DNA from 2 places in the Paenibacillus sp. FSL R7-0652 genome. Region 1 is predicted to be linked to the other one. Evidence: predicted binding sites of a transcription regulator. Region 1 holds the regulator's gene; the other holds the start of a gene.
What was found. The regulator LexA, encoded in region 1, represses DNA repair genes until DNA is damaged. The targets are predictions, from matches to a motif close to CGAACATATGTTCG.
Positions count from the first base shown of each region.

Region 1 (11,421 bases):
ACTGTAAAGTGGACAAGAGCGGACTATAACTGACCTCCGTATGAGGGGAGGTGGTAATATGTCTACTTATGAAGCACTTATCCTTATGATCTCATTTGCTGCACTTGTAGTGTTAATTATTAGTAAGAAACAGAAATAACCGCCCTCTCGCCAAAGACTGCGGTTATTTCAGGCAAAGTATTACCGCTCTTGTCCGTTGTAAAATATAATTTACTAAAACAAGTAGCAATTCAATTTTAACTTCAAACGTAACGCATTACAATATAACTATAATAGTTATTTTTATTCTTTAAAAAAATGTAACACGTTGAATATAATTACACCACTAACCAGAACATGGATAACGGTGTTTTTCTTTTGACGGATTGCAATATGAAGTGAGACACCTGCTGGGAATTAATAAAAAAAGCCCAAATTCGGATTCGTTTTCTTTCAATTGCCGACCGATTTAGAATATCGCTTCTCCAGCAATACCTTTGTATGTGTTTATTTTAATGGTTAGCATTGGGAGATCGGAAAGAAAATCGTGAAATAGAAACATACGTTTTTTTATGCTGCTGTAACGGTGGAAATGATAAAATGGTTAAATATTTACATATGATCCGCTGGCGCTTGTACGTATTGTCCTTCAGCGGCATGTTGAAGAGAATATTCAAGGAAAGTTTTATAAAGCAAAGCAATTTGCTTGTTAAGAATACTTGTCTAAACTGTCGGATGAATCCTTTGGAAAATTTGCTCAGGGAATACATGAAACGACACCATCTTGAGTTCATCACGTTAGAGAATTGGAAGCAAGATGGGGAACTCATCTTCGAAATTATTTTGAACAAGAGGTTTATAGGCAGTTGGAAATTGACTTCAAGAAAAGAGGATTTGGGGCTACCGGTCTTGGTGTACTTGATATCGGGAATAACATTTTCTACGATTGTGAATTTGTCCAGCACTGGAGTACAATTCAATATATCGTGGAAAAGTCTTACCCAAGATATGCTAAAGCATTAGAAAAAATGTACATTTACGAAAGACTTGAGGAGTTTGGATGTTCCTGAAGAATTTGGAATGAACCGTCAGCTCATGGAAAGAGTCATGACCGATCAAGGATATCGGGATTTTCGTGAGTTTACTCGCCTAGATGATCTGGCGGCAGCTAATCATGTTGATTGGCTGCCTTCTTTTTTTGATCTTACGTTTCTTTAATCAAATTTATTAAAGAACGTTCAATTGTTTCTGCTGAGCGACCTTATGCTATATAGAGAGAGTTGAAATCAGAATAATACAGCCTTTCTTAAAAAATGAATCTAATCTTTATGCAATACGTTAATTATGGTAGGATTATCCTGAAATAGAAAGGAGTGCAACAACATTGAAGAGGTTACCATGGATATTAGGAATATCTTTAATATTAGCTGTTTTAGCGGCAGGCTGTAGTTCAAATTCACAAACGGTCACTGAGAACCTAGGAACTGAAGTGAAGAATCCAACAGATCCTTCAGTTAAAGAAAATCTAACTGAAAAATACATCAAAGCAGCTGGGGAATTCAAATTGAAGGAATATACGATTAGTGATATTCCTGAAAATCCTCCGTCTGAAGAAGAATCTGTTAAACGCTACGAGGTGATGGAGCCCTTTTTCGCTCGAAATTTCGAAGAAGAACCTGTCCACCTGAGTCATACATCACTAGTCCTACGAGCCGCGTCCAAACAACAAGCTTCAATGAAACCGGAGAACATGAAATTCTCAGTTTATCAAGAGTTAGAGGATTACGTTGATTTGGACTACACAATGGATCTCGTGCTTGAGAAAGAAAACGGTGAAAAACAGGTTGTTCCCTTGAAGGGAGTTCTTACACTCGTAAACAAAAATGATAAATGGCTTGTTCAAGCCGATGATTTTGACCAATCAGCTTTCAAAAAATTACTTCCGGATACTGAAGTATCTAAATAATAAGTTTTCATCTAAAAAGGACTTGAACAGCTTGTCGGAATTTAATACATCTTAAGCTTCCTCGGCCAAGCACTTAACAAAACATACAAGATATTCGGATAAAAATTAGATGAAGTACGATGGAGGTAAATTATGATCAGAAAATCCAGGTTAATAATATTGGCTGCTTTAACTTTCGGTGTCATTTTGTTAGGCAGCACATCCTTGATCCAAGCTAATGATCGTACTGAGATAAGCGATTACTCGAGTTCCATGGAATCAGTCCCTGCGAGCTTGATGTATGATTCTGAACATCCTGATGAGATCTATGTTAAAGATTGCGGTGTATTTGTGAAGATGGAAAGGCCGATTATGGATTACAGTGGTATGATTGTGGCACATGATTTGCAGCAGGTTACCAAAGAGACAGCAGTAATTTTCGCCAATGGCGATCAGTACTTAAAACAGAAAGGCTGGAACTAAAACATCGATAAGGTCAAAGCATGAAGGACGAGAGAAGGATGAGCACACAATGGCTTGTCCTTTTTACATTCATTCAATTAAAACGACTAAGAACATCCAATTCCTATTCAGAAGCTGAGAAAAAAGAACAACATTCAATTCTATAGAGCAGGGCGTTTTAAAAAAAAGTAGGAAAATTTCAGATTTTTACATCGGAAATGTTTCAATTATATGTTGATAGTTTCATATATAAAAGATATAATTAATTTAAATTTTGAACAATATAATTTCAAATAATTTAATTGGGGATGTTAATGATGAATCAAGCAAAACAACTTGTAAATACACAGCGCACCTTTTTTAATACAGGACGGACTAAAAATGTGGAATATCGTATTGATGCTTTGCAGCGGTTGAGAAAAGGAATTGAAAAGTACCAGCAGCGAATTCTGGACGCGCTCCATACTGATTTGAATAAATCTGAAGCAGAAGCGTATGGGTCCGAGATTCGCATCGTACTGGGAGAGCTGGATTTCACTTTGGAACATCTGCAGGAATGGGCAGCACCTCGCTCAGTACCAACAAGTTCGATTATGCCGGATGCAGTCAGCACGATCTATCCAGAACCTTACGGCGTTGCGTTAATCATCGCACCTTGGAATTATCCGTTTCAGCTGGCGTTTGGACCGCTCATTGGTGCGATTGCTGCTGGAAATTGTGCAGTTATCAAGCCTTCAGAGCTTACACCGGCTACATCTCATCTAATCCATGACCTTATTCAGGAAGTATATCCCCAGGAGTATATTGCTGTTATGGAAGGCGAGGTAGAAACAAGCACAGCACTGCTGAATGAGAAATTCGATTATATTTTCTTCACAGGCAGTACAGGTGTTGGGCGTATTGTGATGAAAGCTGCTGCAGAGCATTTAACTCCGGTAACTTTGGAGCTGGGTGGGAAAAGTCCGGCTATTGTGCATCAGGATGCTGATTTGCAGCTGGCTGCTCAGCGGATTGTACGGGGAAAATTTCTGAATGCGGGGCAGACTTGTGTTGCACCAGACTACTTGTTGGTACATGAGCAGGTGCATGATCAACTTGTTGAACAGATCAGAGCTGAAATCTCCGAGAAATTTGGCGCGAATGTCATGGAGAACGCGAGTTTCCCTCATATTGTCAATGCGCGCAACTTTGATCGTTTGTCTGCTTTCCTTACCAATGGCACGGCTGTCATAGGGGGACGATCAAATCGTGATCAGCTTATGATTGAACCAACCGTTCTTGAGGATATCTCATGGGATTCTCCTGTTATGCAGGAAGAAATCTTCGGTCCTATTTTACCAGTATTTACGTATAATGATCTTAATCCAATGCTTGATGAGATCGTACGTCGGCCTAAACCACTTGCGCTGTATCTGTTTACGGAGAGTGAGGCTTTACAGGAACAGGTCTTGACTCAAGTTTCCTTTGGTGGAGGATGTATTAATGAAACACTCTCCCATATGACCTCGCATTATTTGCCATTTGGCGGTGTAGGAGAGAGCGGAATGGGCTCATATCATGGAAAACAGAGCTTTGAAGTATTTTCACACCACAAAAGCATCCTTAAACGAAGTAAATGATGGATTGGATTTTTACGAGGATACAAGGGGTTATCAAGTTGGAGGGTCCTGTTCTAGCTGGAGATAAATAATTTATAGTAAAAAGAGGTTGTCCTGTAAACAGGGCAACCTCTTTCATATTAAAGTTAAGATCAAGCAAATGAAGCAAGCTAAATCAAAATAAAGGCAGCTTAATGAATGTCGCGGAAAAGGCCGATAACCTTACCTAAAATACTAACATGTTTCAACCGCAGCGGCTCGAATGTTGCATTCTCCGGTTGAAGGCGTATATGATCTTTTTCCTTATAAAATGTCTTAACTGTAGCCTCATCATCCTCAGTCATGGCAACGACAATATCCCCATTATCTGCGGTCTGCTGCTGACGAACAATGACATAATCTCCATTAACGATACCGGCTTCAATCATGCTGTCCCCGACAACGGAAAGCATAAATACTTTCTGTTCGCCTACATAATGAGTAGGGAGCGGGAAGTAATCTTCAATATTTTCAGTTGCTGTAATCGGAACCCCGGCAGTTACTTTACCCACGACTGGAATTCGTGCAACACTGTGGGCAAATTGATGAGAATGCTCGGACTCTTCCTGGCTCAAGAGTTCGATTGCTCTTGGCTTGGTGGGGTCACGTCTGATTAAACCCTTCTTCTCCAAACGATCCAAATGTCCATGGACCGTAGAACTGGAAGCCAGTCCAACGGCTTCGCCAATTTCTCGTACGGAAGGAGGATACCCCTTCAACCGGACTTCATTTCGTATAAACTCCAGAATAGCCTGCTGCCTGCTGGATATCTTCGACATACCGTATCAACCCCATTTTAGTAACGTTTGGGAAAATTATAACATAGAACCTCCGTTCGTACAAACATAAGTTCTAAAGAAATCGCATTATTTCAGTGATTTCTTCATTTTACTCTTTTTTTGTGGATACTCGAGTTAAATTTGAGGGCAAGGTCTTAATCATGCGTATGTTAATTTCGGATTAATGACGTTTTAATGTCGAAAAAAGGGCGAACAATTGTTCTAAAAAAGTTGTTGAACAAAACAGGTGTTCGTGTTATATTGTTTTCAACAGATAGGAACAAACGTTTGGAGGCGGGATGCAAAATGAGATATTCAACTTATCAGAGCATTTATGAACCGGTGAATTCGAAAGCTGTGAGGTCTAACATAGGGCAATTTAGAACATTAATATCACGATTCAAACTTTCGCAGGGGTTAATCAAATTAGCTATTGCTTCATTAATTATATTGATAGGCTGCAGTACTGTTCTAACCGTATTTGCTGGTAATGAGAAAGAGCTGCTTCCTGGAGGAAAGATCGCTGTATCTCAGGGGGAGACGTTGTGGAGTATTTCTGTGGAGCATAAACCAACTACGATGGATACGCGTGTATATATAGAAGCAATTAAAAAGGTGAACCAACTGGAATCAGCAACAATTCAGACAGGACAGGTTTTGGTATTACCTCAGTTTGCTAAATAAAATGCATTTGATCGTGCATTACCGCGCGCCAACTTGACAAGCTGCCTTTATCATGTCAAAGTTATTATGACTTTGTAATTTTGGAGGGGACAAGCTTGGATATTGATAGTCTGGTAGCACGTATTAACGAATTGGCTCGCAAGCAGAAATCCACTGGACTGTCAGAGGAAGAACTTACTGAACGTGCCAAGTTGAGAGAAATTTATTTGGGTAATATTCGTAACAATTTCAGACAGCAGCTCGATTCAATTGAAATTGTTGACGACGAGAATGGTCAGGGCCACCAAGGCAAACTCAAACATTAATTATAGAAACCTAAACATATCGTTATGATATTTAGGTTTCTTCATGCTATTTGGGATGCTTACTATAGGGGGATAAGAGCTTACACCGAGTTATGTAAGCCGATACAAGACACATAAGGGGGATTCACATGTCGCGGCGTTCGTTCGAGAGAACGGTTCGGAAAAATTCTAAGCAATTGAATCAACAGCGTAAAAAAAGCGGTCAACCTATTTCGGGAAATCCAGGTGAAGATATTTACAAAGGAAGAAGCTTGTTATTTCCTATCTTTCTAATTGGTTTGGCGTTTCTGTATCTGTTCATGAGTACTTTTTTGGTTAAAGCTCCAATGACCACATGGGATTGGGTAACGATGCTGCTTTATGTATTTCTGGCTGTTATTTTTATGCTTCGACGTCCTTACATTAAAATCAGCAGCAGCCGGATCATTACAACGAAGGGGAACCGCGAGCGCTCCATTGGCGTTGATGATATTATCAAGTTCAGATTTGAACCAGGCACGGTTGTCATTGAACATAACAGCCGCGGAAAAAGATGGGTTTTTACCAAGTTGTTAAATCGTTACGATACAGAAGCAATGACTGAGCGATTGATGAAATTTGCAAAAGCTCACCAGATCACCGTGGAAACCATTGATAAGTAATTAATGTATAAAGGGGCAGATGATCGGAATGGCATTGAAAGCGATTATGTTCGACCTGGATGATACTTTACTATGGGACGAGCGCAGTGTTCGAGAGGCTTTTCATGAAACTTGTTTAACTGCGGCAGCAGAAACAGGCGTTAATGCCGAGGCACTTGAAGAAGCTGTTCGTAACGAAGCACGTGAATTATACGAATCCTATGAGACATTTCCTTTTACCAAAATGATTGGAATCAATCCATTTGAAGGCCTTTGGGCCAACTTCAATGGAGGAGAACAGCCAGAATTCCGCCAGCTTGAACAGTTGGCTCCGATTTACCGGAAGGAGTCCTGGCGCCGCGGTTTGCTCAAGCTGGGTGTCGATCAAGAAGAGCTTGCAGAACGTTTGGCTTCACAGTTTGGGGCAGAACGCAGATCGAGACCTCATGTTTATGAGGAAACAATGGATACGCTGCGTCATCTGCAAGGAAAATACAAACTGCTGCTTTTGACGAACGGATGTCCTGCCCTGCAGCAGGAGAAGCTGGATGGTGTACCTGAGCTATCTCCTTTCTTTGATGAAATTATTATCTCTGGCAGCTTTGGTAAAGGTAAACCTGATCCATCCATTTTCGATCATGCTTTAAGTAAACTCGGTGTTAAAGCAGAAGAAAGCATCATGGTTGGCGATAAACTAACAACGGATATTCGCGGTGCGCTTTCTTCGGGAATCCGTGCGGTTTGGATTAATCGCGAAAACAAAATCAACAATGAAACCTATTCACCTGACCACGAAATCAAACATTTATCTGATTTGGAAGATATCATTGCGAATTTCTAAATATCTTTGAGAATATGGTTTTACGCAACAGCTACAATACTCATTTAACATTGGTTATGGCATGAAAGATGTGATCTTTCGTGTGTCATAACCAATGTTTTTTTGTTTATGAGCAAACAGAGGAGTGTTTCTAACAATCTGTTAGGAGCAGTTGTATATTTTTTTTGCGAAAAGATATTGAAATTAAGAAACTGCTGCTATAAAATACAACTAACATACTAGTATGACTAGTATTTAAATTCTTCGATGCGCAATCCATTTTCTTTTAAAATTCAATTTATATCACACTTTAAATTTAGTCAGGTTCTTATTCGGATGCCAAAGCAAACCTTGTGAACAAACATGATTTCATATGAAGGGGACCAGCATTATAAAGTGGTTTTCATTTGTTTGTATTGTAAGCGCTTCATATCCAAGAAATTTCAGTTAACATTCAAACAAAAGCAGAATTGTTCAAGCTCTACATTTCTGTATATGTTTGATTGTACATAAAACAAAGTTGGTACCGCTTACATGTTTATTTTGCAGTGGGGGTGAATCAAACAGCATAGAGGTCTTCTGGATCAATGTGATAGAGGACATGTCATCTAAGGGATACCATATCATTTCCTAATCAAGTCATGGATCGGAGTGAATGACACATGGAGTCAGAAACATCAAAGGCAGCAATACCGATGATATCTTCACGCAGAGAAAGCAGATTGCGGACAGCTGCTGCGTTAATTCGTAAGGATTGGCAGTTGTACTCGCTGTTAGTGCTTCCCATCATTTATCTGATTATTTTCAAGTACGGCCCGATGTTAGGTAATATCATCGCATTTAGACGTTTTGTTCCCGGTGGGAGCATTTTTGGGGAAACCTGGGTTGGCCTGCGTTACTTCAAGATGTTTATAGAGGACCCGACGTTCTGGCGAGTCTTCAGCAATACACTCATGCTGGGCGGGCTTGCGATGTTGTTTACATTCCCGGTGCCGATCATATTTGCGCTCATGCTTAACGAGGTGAAGAGCAAACGCTTCAAAAAGTTTGTGCAGACAGCCTCATATCTGCCTCACTTCCTGTCCATTGTTATCGTAGCCGGTATGATTCTGCAGCTCACAGCAGTAAACGGTTCAATCAACGGTCTTGTCGCATTTTTCACAGGAGATAACATTCCATTTATGCAGCGTGCAGAATGGTTCAGAACGATATATATTTCATCTGAAATTTGGCAGGGTATGGGCTGGGGAGCGATTTTATATCTGGCAGCACTGACCACCATTGATGATTCGCTGTATGAAGCCGCTCGAATTGATGGAGCGAATCGCTGGAAACAAACCATTCATGTAACGATTCCAGGTATTTTACCAACGATTGTCACGTTACTGATCCTGAATATGGGGAACTTCCTGGCTGTAGGTTTTGAGAAAATCCTGCTTTTGTATAATCCGCTGATTTACGAAACTTCTGATGTAATATCGACCTATTTGTATCGTGTGGGTCTTGAATCCAGCAACTTCAGCTATGCCACGGCCATTGGATTGTTTGAATCGATCATTGGGCTGACTCTGGTATTCAGTGTAAACGCTATTTCACGCAAACTGACACAACGCAGTTTATGGTAGAGGGGGAGCATCATGCAGGAATCCACATCATACAAGATATTTAAAGTGTTCAATGTCACGTTTTTGCTGTTTGTTGTTTTTATTACTCTGTATCCGTTCCTGAACGTTGTTGCTCAATCCTTCAGCAGTGAAGCGTATATCAACTCAGGTAAGGTAAGTTTATTTCCAAGAGGATTCAATGTAGATACGTATAAAACCATCTCAAAGGACAGCATGTTCTGGTTGAACTATAAAAACACAATCATTTACACGGTGGTAGGTACGTTAATCTCCATGTTTATGACGACTATTTTTGCCTACGCACTTTCTAAAAAAAGGCTGATGGGACGTAAATTTCTGACGATGTTTGCCGTGTTCACGATGTTCTTCAGCGGTGGTCTGATTCCTAACTACGTTCTGATCAATTCCCTTGGTTTCAATAACACCATGTGGGCACTGGTTGTCCCGGGTGCAATAAGCATATATAACATGCTGATTATGAAGTCCTTCTTTGAAAACATGCCGGAAGAGTTAGAGGAAGCCGCGTCTATTGACGGTTTGAATACGTACGGTATTCTGCTGCGTATCATTCTTCCTCTTAGTAAAGCGGTCATGGCGACGATGGTGCTGTTCTACGCTGTTGGACATTGGAACTCCTGGTTCCCGGCTTTCTTGTATCTGGACAAAAAAGAGCTGTTTCCGGTCACCATCTATCTGCGAAACATGATTGCCGGAGCAACAAGTGGAGCCACTGCCGGGGCAACCTCAGCGGATAACCTGACTCAGATTGCAGCTAACATTAAATCGGTAACCATGGTTCTGACGATCCTGCCGATTCTCACCATCTATCCATTTGTACAGCGTTACTTTGTAACCGGTATCATGTTGGGATCAGTAAAACAGTAAGTACCGCACACATGGTGTTAGAACACAATAAAAGGGGATGAATGTATTGAAAAGAAAGCCGCGTAATATGCTTGGCAAAATGATTTTGGCAATGACGATGTCTGCCGTACTCGCTGCGTGCAGTAGTGATGCTGGAACGGGTCCGGATATCTCAGATGTGGGTACGAAATCAGCGATGGAGAGTTATAATGCTGGTGATACGTTCAAAGCCACTGAACCGTTCAATCTTTCCATTTTATATAGTGACCAACCGACATATCCATACAAAAAAGACTGGCTTTTGTTCAAAAAAATTACGGAGATGACAGGCGTTACACTGGAGCCAACGATTGTGCCGATGAGTGACTATCCACAGAAAAGATCTCTTTTGATCAGTTCTGGTGATGCACCTTTGGTTATTCCGAAGACCTATCCAGGGGAAGAAGCTGCGTTCGTATCCTCGGGAGCAATTCTACCGATCAGTGACTATATCGATTTGATGCCTCACTTCAAAGAGAAGGTAGAGAAGTGGAAGCTTGAACCGGAACTTGAAGGACTTCGTCAGGAGGATGGCAAGTATTACGTCTTACCGGGATTGCATGAAGAAGTGTGGCCAGATTATACCCTGATTGTAAGAACGGATGTGTTTAAAGACAATAATATTGCTATTCCTACAACCTGGGATGAACTATATACGGCCGCGAAAAAGTTGAAAGAAATCTATCCCGATTCCATTCCGTTTTCCGACCGCTTCAAGTTTAACAGTACACTTGGCATTGCGGCAGCTGGATTTGGTACCAAAGCCGGCTGGGGTTATGGAAACGGCTTGACCTACAAAGCAGATACGGATGAATTTGTATCGACAGCTGCAACGCCGGAGTATAAGGAACTGCTAACGTTTTTCAACAAGATGGTATCCGAAGGACTGCTCGATAAAGAAAGCTTCACACAAGACGATGATCAAGCGACTCAAAAGTTCGTATCAGGCAAATCGTTTATGATTAACGGAAACTCACAGACACTTGTGCTGCACCGGAATGACATGAACAAGACACTGGGTGAAGGGAAATACTCGATTGCCAAGATTACCGTACCGGGAGGTCCAAAAGGACAGTTAATGTCTGGTTCGAGACTCGAAAATGGTGTGATGATCTCAGGTAAAATTAAAGATAACGACAATTTTAAAGCGATATTACAATTTATTGATTGGTTATATTATAGTGACGAAGGACAGGAGTTCACCAAATGGGGCGTAGAGAACGAAACGTTCACTAAAGAAGACGGCAAACGCAAATTGATGGATGATATTAATTACAACGGATTGAACCCGAAAGGTACAAAAGACCTGCGTGTTGATTTCGGATTCTCTGGTGGGGTATTTGCTTATGGAGGAACAACAGAGCTGCTTCAATCCATGTTTAGCGAAGAGGAGCTCGTGTTCCAGAACAATATGAAAGAGATAAAAGAAATTATTCCGGCCGAGCCGCCTATTCCGTATTCTTCTGAGGATCGGGAACGTGTAACGCTCCTCAGCACACCTTTGAAAGACTATACGGACCAGAATACGTTGAAGTTTATATTGGGTGAGCGGAAGTTGTCTGAGTACGATGCATTTCTTAAAGAACTGGAAAGCCAAGGTTTGTCCAATTATCTGAAATTGGCGAATGACACCTATAAGACCTACAAGGAAAATAAAAAGTA
Region 1 covers NZ_CP152001.1:3,767,411-3,778,831, reverse strand. Annotated here, with positions in the region: gene MKY97_RS16740 (hypothetical protein) at 1,060-1,197, shown strand; gene MKY97_RS16735 (hypothetical protein) at 1,364-1,945, shown strand; gene MKY97_RS16730 (hypothetical protein) at 2,078-2,407, shown strand; gene MKY97_RS16725 (aldehyde dehydrogenase) at 2,704-4,005, shown strand; gene lexA (transcriptional repressor LexA) at 4,176-4,802, opposite strand; gene MKY97_RS16715 (LysM peptidoglycan-binding domain-containing protein) at 5,109-5,486, shown strand; gene MKY97_RS16710 (DUF896 domain-containing protein) at 5,582-5,791, shown strand; gene MKY97_RS16705 (hypothetical protein) at 5,920-6,432, shown strand; gene MKY97_RS16700 (HAD family hydrolase) at 6,461-7,252, shown strand; gene MKY97_RS16695 (ABC transporter permease subunit) at 7,927-8,856, shown strand; gene MKY97_RS16690 (carbohydrate ABC transporter permease) at 8,869-9,741, shown strand; gene MKY97_RS16685 (extracellular solute-binding protein) at 9,788-11,421, shown strand, end outside.

Region 2 (11,421 bases), 2.6 Mb from region 1:
TCCTATCCATTGAAATGATTGTAGATCAATTGCTGCAGCAAGTTGTTTATAGACTTGTGAACCTTCACTGTATGCGTAACGAATCAATACCTTTGTATGATCAGGAGAAAGTTTATAATCTTGAAATATGCCAGCGGGCAAATTCAAACTTTTATTTTTTTTCCCGTCTGATTTCACCAAAATGGTTGAACAGTCTTTATTTCCGCAATTATACTTCAACAAATTAATCTTTTCCGCGATGGAAGGTACGTCCAAGGTTACGAATTGAGTGCGATCAATCTCCGATTGGATATCTTCTTCATGAAGTAAATAATTCTTGTATTCAGGAATATCCTCAAGAGGCAGTTTTAATGTCTTACCCTCACTGTAAAGTTCGATTTCACTAGGCAGAGCAGATAAATCTGTCTTCCCCTGTCCAAGTGCTGCGTTATGAATTGTCTGGCCCGAAGCATCATGTAATTCGTACCAGACTATACTTCCTGATCCAAAGATCAGCAGGATTAATACGAGGGTTAAATATTTTCTCATAATGTATTTCCTCACTTCAGGTTGTTATACAGCCTGCTTAATATCGTAAAATGCCCACCCATTAGTTGGATTATTTTTCAAGTTATATGCATTATATCTTGATTATCCGTTATATGTTGTTTCAGTTTGGTATCAAAATGGGATGTAAGAGAAGCAGTATTGTAACAAAAAAGATCATTCCTTAACTTTTCCTTATCCCACCTGTCACATTTCTCCCCTCTCGTTCCGTCATACTATATGTGAGGGGGGAATCACTTGGAAGAACCAATTCATCAGATCATCACGGATGTGCTGCAGGGGGATAAAGATAGATATGCCCTGATTGTCATCCGCTGTGAGAAATTCATTTTCAATTACTGTTATCACATGCTGGGGGACTACGGAGAGGCGGAGGACTGCAGCCAAGAGGTATTTCTGAAAGCCTATCGCGGACTGCACACCTATCAGCCTGACCGGCCTTTTGAAGCCTGGCTGTATCGCATTGCCTATAATCATTCCATTGATATGCTTCGCAAGCGCAAGGTCACGAGATTACTGCCTTTTCTGTACAAAAATGACCGGGAGAACAATCATGTCGATCAAGCGATTGATCACAAATATTATAATCCGGCTGTCCTACACGCCCTTGCCGCGCTGTCCGCAGAAGAACGAAGTCTGCTGATTCTGCGCTGTGTCGAGGACAAAAGTTACAACGATATCAGCCTTATTCTTAACCAGAATGCCGCCTACCTTCGTAAAAAATTTCAACGAGCTGCTGCTAAATTCAGAAAGAACTACGTCAGTCAAGAGGAGGAAAAGCCAAATGAGTCACAACGATCCCGGACAAGACCTGAAAGCACTATTTCAAAAGGTTGAACCGCTTGACCAGACCCTGCAAAAGCGGATCATGCACAAGATTAACCAGGAATTTGTCCCAAAAGAACGGTTCTTCGTTAAACATCGTGTCGGTGTGCTTCTCCTCGTTGGGCTGCTGCTGACCGTATCCACCGGATTTGCGGCAATAAAGTATCAGTCGTTATTTAACGACAATGGGGATGTGCTTTTCGAGGAAAAACCGCTGTCTGCTGATCATATATATGAGCTTGATGCAGAAGAGCAGGAACGTATTCATCGCATGAATGAAATCTGGGTGAATGAGATTGAACCGGGGCAAGCCGCACTGATCTATGTCGTACCGAATAATCCACATCATCAGTTTGATATCAAGTCAAACCCGTTCATGATCGATAGCTTTGAGGAATTAAACCAGATGGTTCATGTCCCGGGCATACCACTGTATCAAGAGCTCTCGGGAGCTTCACGTACCTATGCTTTCCAGAAAGCCAGCGTGTATATGGAATATGAGCAGGATCTATATGAGCTTTCGGATGAGAAAAAGGATGCCTTGGTCCGCAAGCTGCGCCTTCAAGCTGAAACTGCCGGGAAAGATTATGCGCTCATGCCGGTTGCATTCACCGATGAATTCCAGCTATCTTCCATCACTTATACCAACGGTAAAAATGAGATTTCACTAAGCGTGATGAACAGCAAGGATACCGGACCACTGATCGCTTCTTATGACGATAATCTGAATACCACCAGCCGTAAAATCAAGATACACGGACAGGACGTGATTGCGAGAACATACGGGGGGGATGTTACAGAATTAATGTGGGTGTATCAGGAGCCTGAAACCAAGTATGCATACCACTACACGCTCGGTGTTCGTGAAGGTGTCATTCCTCCGGAAGAATTAATCCATATTGCCGAGACTCTTATTCCAGCATCCAGGAATTAATTTTCTTCATCCACGTTATATGAAAAATAAGGCTTATCCACTTCAATCCTTTGAAGCGTGATAAGCCTTTCTTCTATTCTTTTTCAATTTAAATAAAACCATAAATTACAATATTTATTTATTGAATTGTCACATCTCCAGCACAACGTTCCGTTATACCAAGTGTAAGAAGGGGGGAAGGACAAGATGTTATCTGATCCTGAGTTAGGAGGGAAAGACCATTGGAGCACTTGGACCCTGGGCACGACCTGAAATCCCGATTTCAAAGAGTCGAACCCGTAGATACTGCACTGCATCACCGAGTAATGAGCCAAATTTATCTTGAAGTAGAGCCAAAACCAAAGGAGAGATTTTTCGTGAAATACAAAGTCAGTTTACTGCTTGCTCTAGGTTTATTGTTGACCGCGTCAACCGGATTTGCTGCCGTGAAATACCAGTCTCTGACCAACGGTAGCGGAGATGTGCTTTTTCAAGAAAAACCAATGACCCACACCGTCTCTGAACGTACCGAAGACGATGACAAAAGAATCCGTCTCATGAATAACATCTGGGTGGATCAGATTAAACCAGGTGAAGCAGCGATCATCTACATCGTGCCTAATAATCCGAATCAGGAACTCTACCTGAAAGCAAATTCTCATATTATTAAAAGTTTCACCACCCTGCAAAAGATGGTTAAAGTTCCGGGCCAACCTCTAGCTAAAGAGATTGCTGGCAAAGGAAAAGAAAACTATACGTTCAAAAAGGCAAAGGTGCACATGGAACACGGTATGGACCTCAACAAGCTCTCGGAGACGGAAAAACAAGACATCGCCGCCAAGCTTCTTCTGGAAGCTCAGGCTTCAGGAAAAGACTACGCCTTGATGCCTGTTCCTTTTACAGACGAGTTCTGGCTCACCACCCTGACTTACACCAGCGGTAAAAAGGAAGTTGCTCTGGACATTCTGAACAGTCAGGACACCGGTACAGTCACTGCCTCGTATCAAGAAAGCCTGGAAGTCACTAGTCATAAGATTAAAATTAACGGGCGGGATGTCATCCAGCGGAAGTATGGCGGCGAGTCATCAGAGTTCATATGGGTATATGAAGATCCTAAAACCAAGTATGCTTATCATTACATGCTGAGAGACGCTAAAGGTAACATTTCTGATGAAGAGCTGCTTCGCATTGCTAAAACGCTGGTTCCGGCTGCGAAGAAGTAGAGATTGATTTACTCGAAATGCACTTAAAGAAAGCTTATCTGCTTCGCCAAGACGAAGTTAGATAAGCTTTTCTTTGTTAGTCTTATGTTTATTACCTATCCGCGCACACAGTCCATAACTCCTCTAATAGAAGTTGAGGCGGGCCTTTGATTTAAACTTATTTATTTGTTAAATACGATATTCTGCTGTTCACTCTCAACAATCTTATTCTCATATATCTGCCAGCACAGATGATAATCTCCATCATGATCATCGATTAAAAAATATCCTGTTACATCTCGAATGTTAGCCATCTCAGAAAGCTGTTTCCTCATAAAATCAAGATGATACTCTCTGACATCTGCCCCATAAAATACATAAGCTGTCCAATTAATTTGCTTCTCCGGGAATGTCCAGCCCAACTGATACAGCGCTAATTTATCTTCATCTAGTAAACCTTCATTAGAACTCGCTGTGAAGTCATCCCTTATCTTTTTCACCTCGTTAACTGTGTGCTCATCACACTCCAGCCAACCTCTAACAGATACATACTTTCCCATGTCCAAAACTCCTTTGGTCAGTATAAATGCAGTGAAAATCATAGCGTCCAGAATGAATCTAGGTGACAAACGAATCTCCCCCTACTCACTAATTCGGTATGGTAGGTGGATAGAGTTGTTTATGCTCCAGCTCAAACCATTGCTCAATATGGTTGCATAATAGAGGAATATCTTGAATTGCCAGTTCACAGATGTCCTCATACGACGCTTGAAGCACATCCCGCAGCTCCATATTAACCTGATATGTCTCGGCTTGTTTCGCATAATATACATCAGCAGGTTCAACAACATAATTTTGATGTCTGGTTACAGGACTTACATGAATTATCCATTTCAAGTTACCTTTGAACTCCTCAATACATGGCTTTAATTGTTCGTAAACCTGATCGGCATCGTGAAATCTGAAATAAAAACCAGCAGGACGCTCATATATCCGATTGGGTTTGTACATCTCTGTCCTACTCCATGCGTAAGATCCTAATTTGGCCAATGTATAAGCCATAAGTTCCTGTGGCAGTAACTCTTCTTTGTTCTTTAGATAAATACTCTTTGACATCCTCTCCACCAACCTCTAGCAGATTCCCACTTCCCCTATATCTACTTTCCATTTATTTTACGAAGCAAAGTAACTACTCACAATTTGGGTTAGTTTATCATTTCCAAGCTCAATATTGGTTAAGTAGTCTATAAAAAATGCGTGGATATATTCTTCTTTGAATAAACTCAAATACTCGAATGCAGTTATTAACAAATCATCCTCTGAATAGATCTGCTCTACCAGCCTTGTTTTGGCAAACTGAATTACTTGGTATATGAACGTGTCACACTTCGCGCGTATTAACATATTAAAAACAAAGTCAATCTCATCTTCGTTGTTACTCTCCAGAATATTTTTAATTTCGAATGCTTCTAATTCTGCGAGATAATATCTGGCCTTAACTTCTCTAAAAGCGCGTAGAGCCTTTGGATCATCACTATAAAACTCTTCCCAAAATGGGGTATAAGCGAACTCTCCGGGAACTCTGGCAGATGATTGATTAGACTTGTTTAAGACCGTCCAGTCACCATATAGTTTATCTGAAACTACATCAAATAACATCGAATCATACGGAACAACCTGCTTCGCATCATTTTCAATTCTATAGTACGTATTTCCTGAAGCCGTAGATTCTATTTCATAAACGATGTAGCTTCGATCCAATGATAAATTGGTTTGTAATGTTACTGTATCTTTAAGCTGAACTCTCATCATCTCACTCCAATCCGTTATTCTTCTATGGATTGAATCGCGTACTCGATATCTTGCTTCATATCCAGGTCGGGATATTTCTTTTGCAGCTCTAGAAGACAATGTATAAATGCTCGACTCTGAAATTCGGCAGACAAATCCTCAAATATCTCACATAACCAATACAATTCCGTTTCCTTACTTCTTTGCTCTAAAAATGCTATCGCACTTTCCTCATTGCTCTTTAGCAAATTCACCAAGTCATGCCATATTAACTGAATTGCTGGATCATCAGGATGTAAGTTCTCCCTCTTCTGTACTAACGAATTTACTTCTCTAACGAAATCTGCCATGTTGCACTCTCCTTAATGGTTGCCTAGAGTTATTGGAGCAATTGTTCAGATATTGACTTGACCATCGTTGTTGATTACCCTCATATGCATGTAGTAGTTGCTATGGTCTATTCAATTTCACTCCCTGGAATTTTCAATAAAGTAAACAAGATTTTAACATGTTAGAAGAAGCATTTCATATATGGTCAGCCCAATATTCTAATTTTATTCCCCAAAAAAATTATCTTTAAGTACATTTAGCGAACCCTTTTCAAAAGAAACCTAGTCATCCTAAACGTACATTGGATCTCTAGATTATGCTAGCTCTGATGTTTCTTAATTTGATCGGTTTTCTAACTCTTTCAATATTTCTTCTGTTCGTTGAAGTAGCTTCTTAATGTAATTTGGTTTTATTGTCTGCCCTTGATCAAACTTCTCTAAGGAAGATATATGTTGAATCGTACCAATAAACAAAGCAATATCGAGCCCGGTCTCAGTATCCGTATGCACTAAAGGCAAAATCTCATTCATGGTGAGCTCCTTCGGTGGATGTACTGCATGATACTTTTGGATATATAATGCCTTGACCCTGCAAGCTAGTGCCCAATCGCAGAGGATGAGACAAGCTTGGAATTGATTGTGACTATGCATAATGTTGGCAAGTTTGATGTGATGATTAGAAAGTTTCTGATATTCAATTGCCTCAGTCTTTAAGAGAGATGAACTATCATTCAGGCCAATAGCAGATTCTTCATTCTGCCGATTCGTGTAGGAGTAAACGTGATTCATATCAATCAACTCCTCAATATATTAGTTTAGAAATCACAATACATTGAACACCCTGTTATGATTTTTTGTTATTTTGGACAAGATATAACTGAAATATTACTACATAGTAGTTTTTATTACAAATAACTTATTTTCTATTGGTTAAATAACCATGGTTCTTTCTCTACACTTCTAATTAAAGAGAGGTGTTCATATGTCTGAACTTTTGGAACTGGTGGGCGCGAGGATCAGAGATCTAAGAAAGTCTAAAGGTCTTTCTCAAGAGGTATTAGCTGAAAATGCGGGATTTAATCCGAGTTACATTGGTTTTATCGAAAGAGCAGAACGAAACATATCATTGAAAAATCTAGAGAAGATTGCTGCTGCCCTAGATGTCGGCGTATACGAACTATTTACATATGTTAAAGAGCGTGAAGAGCTTTCACAATATGATGAAAATATTGTTAAGATTATTTCTCTTCTAAGAACCCACGAACCTAAGCACACTCTGATGGTGCTTAATGTCATTACGGAAATCTTCGATACTTACGATAAAAACTAAAATAACGAGGTACATCGATCTAAGAAGATCGAATGTACCTCGTTATTTCATTATGTCTTCATCTTTTATTCACGTAATTACGTACTATATTTACTTTATTATGTAATTTAGACATTGAACATTCGTTCGTATTACGATAAAATCAATATACATTCTACGTTATTACGTACGTAAAATAGGAGGATGCCTATGAATTTTAGTTATAGTTTTCCAGCAATTCGCGGGATTCAAGCTGGAAGAGATTTCTATACAGTAATGTGTCCATTGAAGTTAATACCCAGGATATTCCTTTTTGATGAGGAGGAAATTCCGGCCGACCACCGTGCACAACGCTTAATGAATAAATCAAGAATTCCGGATATTACAAACTATATTCTTGAGAATCCTAAAGATTATATTTTCTCTTCGTTAACTGCATCAGTAAACGGCGAGCTAATTTTCCAGTCACAATCGGAAGAGTTTAAGGATCTTGGTTATTTAAATATTTCTTTAGATGCTCAATTTCTCATTAATGACGGTCAACATAGACGAGCAGCTATTGAAGAAGCTCTCAAAATCTCACCTGAACTTGGTGATGAGACAATTTCTGTAGTTTTCTTTCACGATCTCGGACTGGTGCGCTCCCAGCAAATGTTTTCGGATCTGAACCGTCATGCGGTAAACACTACGTCTTCGATCGGAATTTTATATGATCATCGAGATCAACTATCCTTGATTACCAAAAGTCTAATTAATGAAATCCCATTGTTAGAACGTTATACAGATCGTGAAAAAGTTTCTTTGTCTAAAAATTCTCCAAAATTATTTGCACTGAATCACATATTTAATACAATATGTAGGCTTTTAGGAAAACGTAAAGGTGAGTTGATTTCGGAACCGGAGAAGAAATTCGTATCCGATTTTTGGGCTCTTCTTTGTGTTTCTATTAATGAATGGCAAGATGTATTTAATAAACGAACCTCTCCAAGAGATCTTCGTATTGGCTCCGTTGTCGCTCATGGTGTATTTCTAGAAGCTGTTGGTATAGTCGGTCACTATCTTTATCGTTATCATGCAGATGAATGGGATTCATATGTTAAAAAGTTCTCAAAAATTGACTGGAGTCGAGATAATAAAACGGATTGGCTAGGGCGAGCTTACGGACAAACTGGACGTATCAATAAGACTAATGAGACCATTCAATTGACTGCTAATCTTATAAAAATCAAACTTGGTCTCCCCCTCACAGAAGCCGAGCAGAAAATTGAAAATAAAATAAAAGAAGGTATATCTGCTGATGTTTAATATATTTGATACAGGAACAAAGTTTATAGAAGCCAAAGAGCTTGTTAAAGAAGTCTATTTATCTGATGAGCGGCCGTGGGTCGTCGGATTCAGTGGAGGAAAAGATTCCACAGCAGTTGTACAGCTGGTTTTCCAAGCCTTGACCGAATTGGAACCTTCTCTTCTGAAGAAAAAGGTATACGTAATTTCATCCGATACGCAAGTAGAAACACCACTAATTATTGACAAAATCACTAGAACTCTTGGACGCATACAAAACAAAGCACTTGCAATAGGTTTGCCTATCGAAACTCACAAAGTACGTCCAAAAGTTGAACAAACATTTTGGGCCTCTATTATTGGAAAAGGGTACCCTACTCCTCGTCAAAAATTCAGATGGTGCACAGATCGCTTGAAAATCGAACCTGCAAACCGTTTTATTTTGGATAAGGTAGATCAGTTTGGTGAAGTCGTTATGCTACTAGGAGTTCGCGATTCAGAAAGTTCTACAAGAGCAGGAGTAATGCAATCTCATACTATAGAAGGATCAAATTTAATGCGTCATTCTACTCTTCGTAATGCATTTGTTTTTGCACCGATCCGCTCCTACAATCTAGATGATGTATGGGAATTTTTATTGCAACATGAATCGCCCTGGGGCGATGATAATAATGAGTTACTTCAACTCTATCAAGATTCAAGTAGTGAATGCCCTCTCATCGTAGATAAAGAGGTAAAAGAAAGTGCAGGATCTTGCGGCAATAGCCGTTTCGGTTGTTGGACTTGTACAGTTGTTAGTGAAGATAAGGCTTTAAGTGGGTTTATTAACAATGGCGTGGACTGGTTACGACCTTTATATGATTTCAGAAACTTCCTAGTTCAAATCAGAGAGGATCGTACCAAAAGACAAAAACATCGTATGAATGGCGAAGTCTATTTAACGAACAATTTAGGCGGTATAGATCCTGAAGATCTGAGTAATCCAAGAATCTACAAATCTGAAATCAAACATTTCATTGAAGAAAACAATATCGATCTTGCCTCAGTTGAAGAATTGGATGTTTTAATTTTTGATGATTCAAATCCAGATGCTCCTCCAAAACGCTTTGGTGTTGGTCCGTTTACAATGAAAGCACGTGAAGAAATCCTGAGAAAGCTATTGCAAACTCAGGAAGAAATACGCCGCTTGCATGATCCTAATGTCGAACTGATTACATTTGAAGAACTTAAGGCGATTCGTAAATACTGGCATGATGACTTACAGTGGGAAGATCGACTTCCACTAATTGTTGAAGAAGAAACAGGCATTTCCTACGACTGGCATCAAAATGATCGTCCTGTTTTCAAAGAAGATCAGGTTACTGATCTTGAATCTCTCTGTCAAGAAGAAGGGGTCAATCTTAATTTGCTTAAAGAGTTAATATCTGTTGAAAAAGAATATTCAGGTGTAAAGGTTAGAAGAGGTTTATTCCAGGCATTTGATAAAACACTCAGACAAGATTTCTTACATTTATAAAGGTGGATTAAAAATCAATGCACATTCAAAAACTGGCTCTTCGAAATATAGGAGCTTACCATGGAGAGCTTAATAAATTTGATTTTCGTACAACAACTAACCGTAATGTAATTCTACTTGGCGGTAAAAATGGCGCTGGTAAAACAACAATATTAGAATCTTTAAGAATCGTTTTATTTGGTTCAATGGCATATGGTTTTGTAACAGAAAATGAACCCTACTATCGTAAAATTAGAACATTGCTCAATCGTAAAGCAATTAATGAAAATGTAAATGATGAATTTCAGATTACTCTCGATTACAGTTCAACTGAGGATTTCGAATTGCATGAATATTCATTAGTAAGAAGCTGGCGAATAAAGAATGATCGTATTCGTGAGAGTTTTTCAGTAAAAAGAGACAATCAATTTTTAACAGCACAACAGACTTCTGATTTTCAGAGTCGTTTAAGGGAAGAAATGCCTCCAAAATTGTTCGAACTTTGTCTTTTTGATGGTGAAGAGATATCACGGATCGTTTCAGAAGAAAAAATTCCAGAATACTTGAAAGAGTCAGGTAAAATTCTTTTCAATCTTGATCTCTTTGTGAATCTTGAAAAAGATCTGAACACATATCGAATGCAATATGCTCAGCAAAATGCTAATGCAGCGGAAGAAGTTGCTCAGTATGAGAAACTTGAGAATGAAATTAGGCAGCTCCAAGAGACCATTGAAGAAAAGCAGCTACTTTCAATTTCATATGAAGATGAGATCAACAATCTGAATCATGTAATTAAACAAGATAAAAAAGATTTTGAGACTCACGGAGGCTTATTACAAGAAAAAAGACAAGAAATTGTTTCACGGATCAATGTGATTGAAAACAAACGCAAAGCAAATTCAGAACATGTTCGCCATTTCGTTTCTTCCCTTCTTCCCTTTTTTATAGCAAGAAAACAGCTCCAACAAGTGGATCATCAGTTAAATGCAGAAAAACAATATGAGTCATATGAGTATGCTGCGAATACGCTTAAACAAGACAAACTAACTTCACTTCTGACTAGTACTCTTGGACAAACTAAAGAAATTGAAAGTTCCGAAATGAAGTCCATTTTTGAAGGTATCCTGGATTTAATCAAACCGAATCAAACGGAATTAATACATCGTGCATCTTTTGAGCAACGTAGCGAGATTCATAATTTGAATAAACAACTTGAATCTCTTAATATTACAGATTACATTAACCGCTTTGATGAGAATGCTCTGCTATTAAAAGAATCTCAAGAACTAAGGACTAAATTGGAAACCAATGATCAGGCCAGTGAGTTTAAGGAACTTCTTGAACGTATCGAGCAAAAAACAAAACTATCTGAACAACACAAGATATTAATTGAACAGCTTGGATCGGAAATTAATAATCTTACAGAAGCCTTGCACACTAAGCTGTCTCAAAAAGATAAAGTAGAAGAAAAAATTAGAGAATATCATAAATCAGAAAAGTCATATGAAATGACTGAGAAATTACTGACAGTTAGTCAACGTTTCAGAGAACGGCAATGGCGTAAAAAACTTGATGATGTAGCTAATGAAACAGTACGTATGATTGACGTACTCTTCCGAAAGAAAGGTTTAATAAAAAGAATTCACATCGACCACACTTCTTTCGAATTAAAGCTGTACAACTTAATGAATCAAGAAATTTCAAAAGAGCGCTTATCTGCTGGAGAA
Region 2 covers NZ_CP152001.1:1,142,071-1,153,491, reverse strand. Annotated here, with positions in the region: gene MKY97_RS05105 (hypothetical protein) at 1-528, opposite strand, end outside; gene MKY97_RS05100 (sigma-70 family RNA polymerase sigma factor) at 784-1,383, shown strand; gene MKY97_RS05095 (DUF4367 domain-containing protein) at 1,331-2,305, shown strand; gene MKY97_RS05090 (DUF4367 domain-containing protein) at 2,662-3,507, shown strand; gene MKY97_RS05085 (hypothetical protein) at 3,669-4,046, opposite strand; gene MKY97_RS05080 (hypothetical protein) at 4,135-4,497, opposite strand; gene MKY97_RS05075 (hypothetical protein) at 4,660-5,298, opposite strand; gene MKY97_RS05070 (hypothetical protein) at 5,313-5,627, opposite strand; gene MKY97_RS05065 (hypothetical protein) at 5,943-6,395, opposite strand; gene MKY97_RS05060 (helix-turn-helix transcriptional regulator) at 6,589-6,936, shown strand; gene dndB (DNA sulfur modification protein DndB) at 7,126-8,220, shown strand; gene dndC (DNA phosphorothioation system sulfurtransferase DndC) at 8,213-9,715, shown strand; gene dndD (DNA sulfur modification protein DndD) at 9,733-11,421, shown strand, end outside.
Region 2: a site for LexA is predicted at 7,052-7,065, ahead of dndB (DNA sulfur modification protein DndB). Genes of this name have one in related genera too.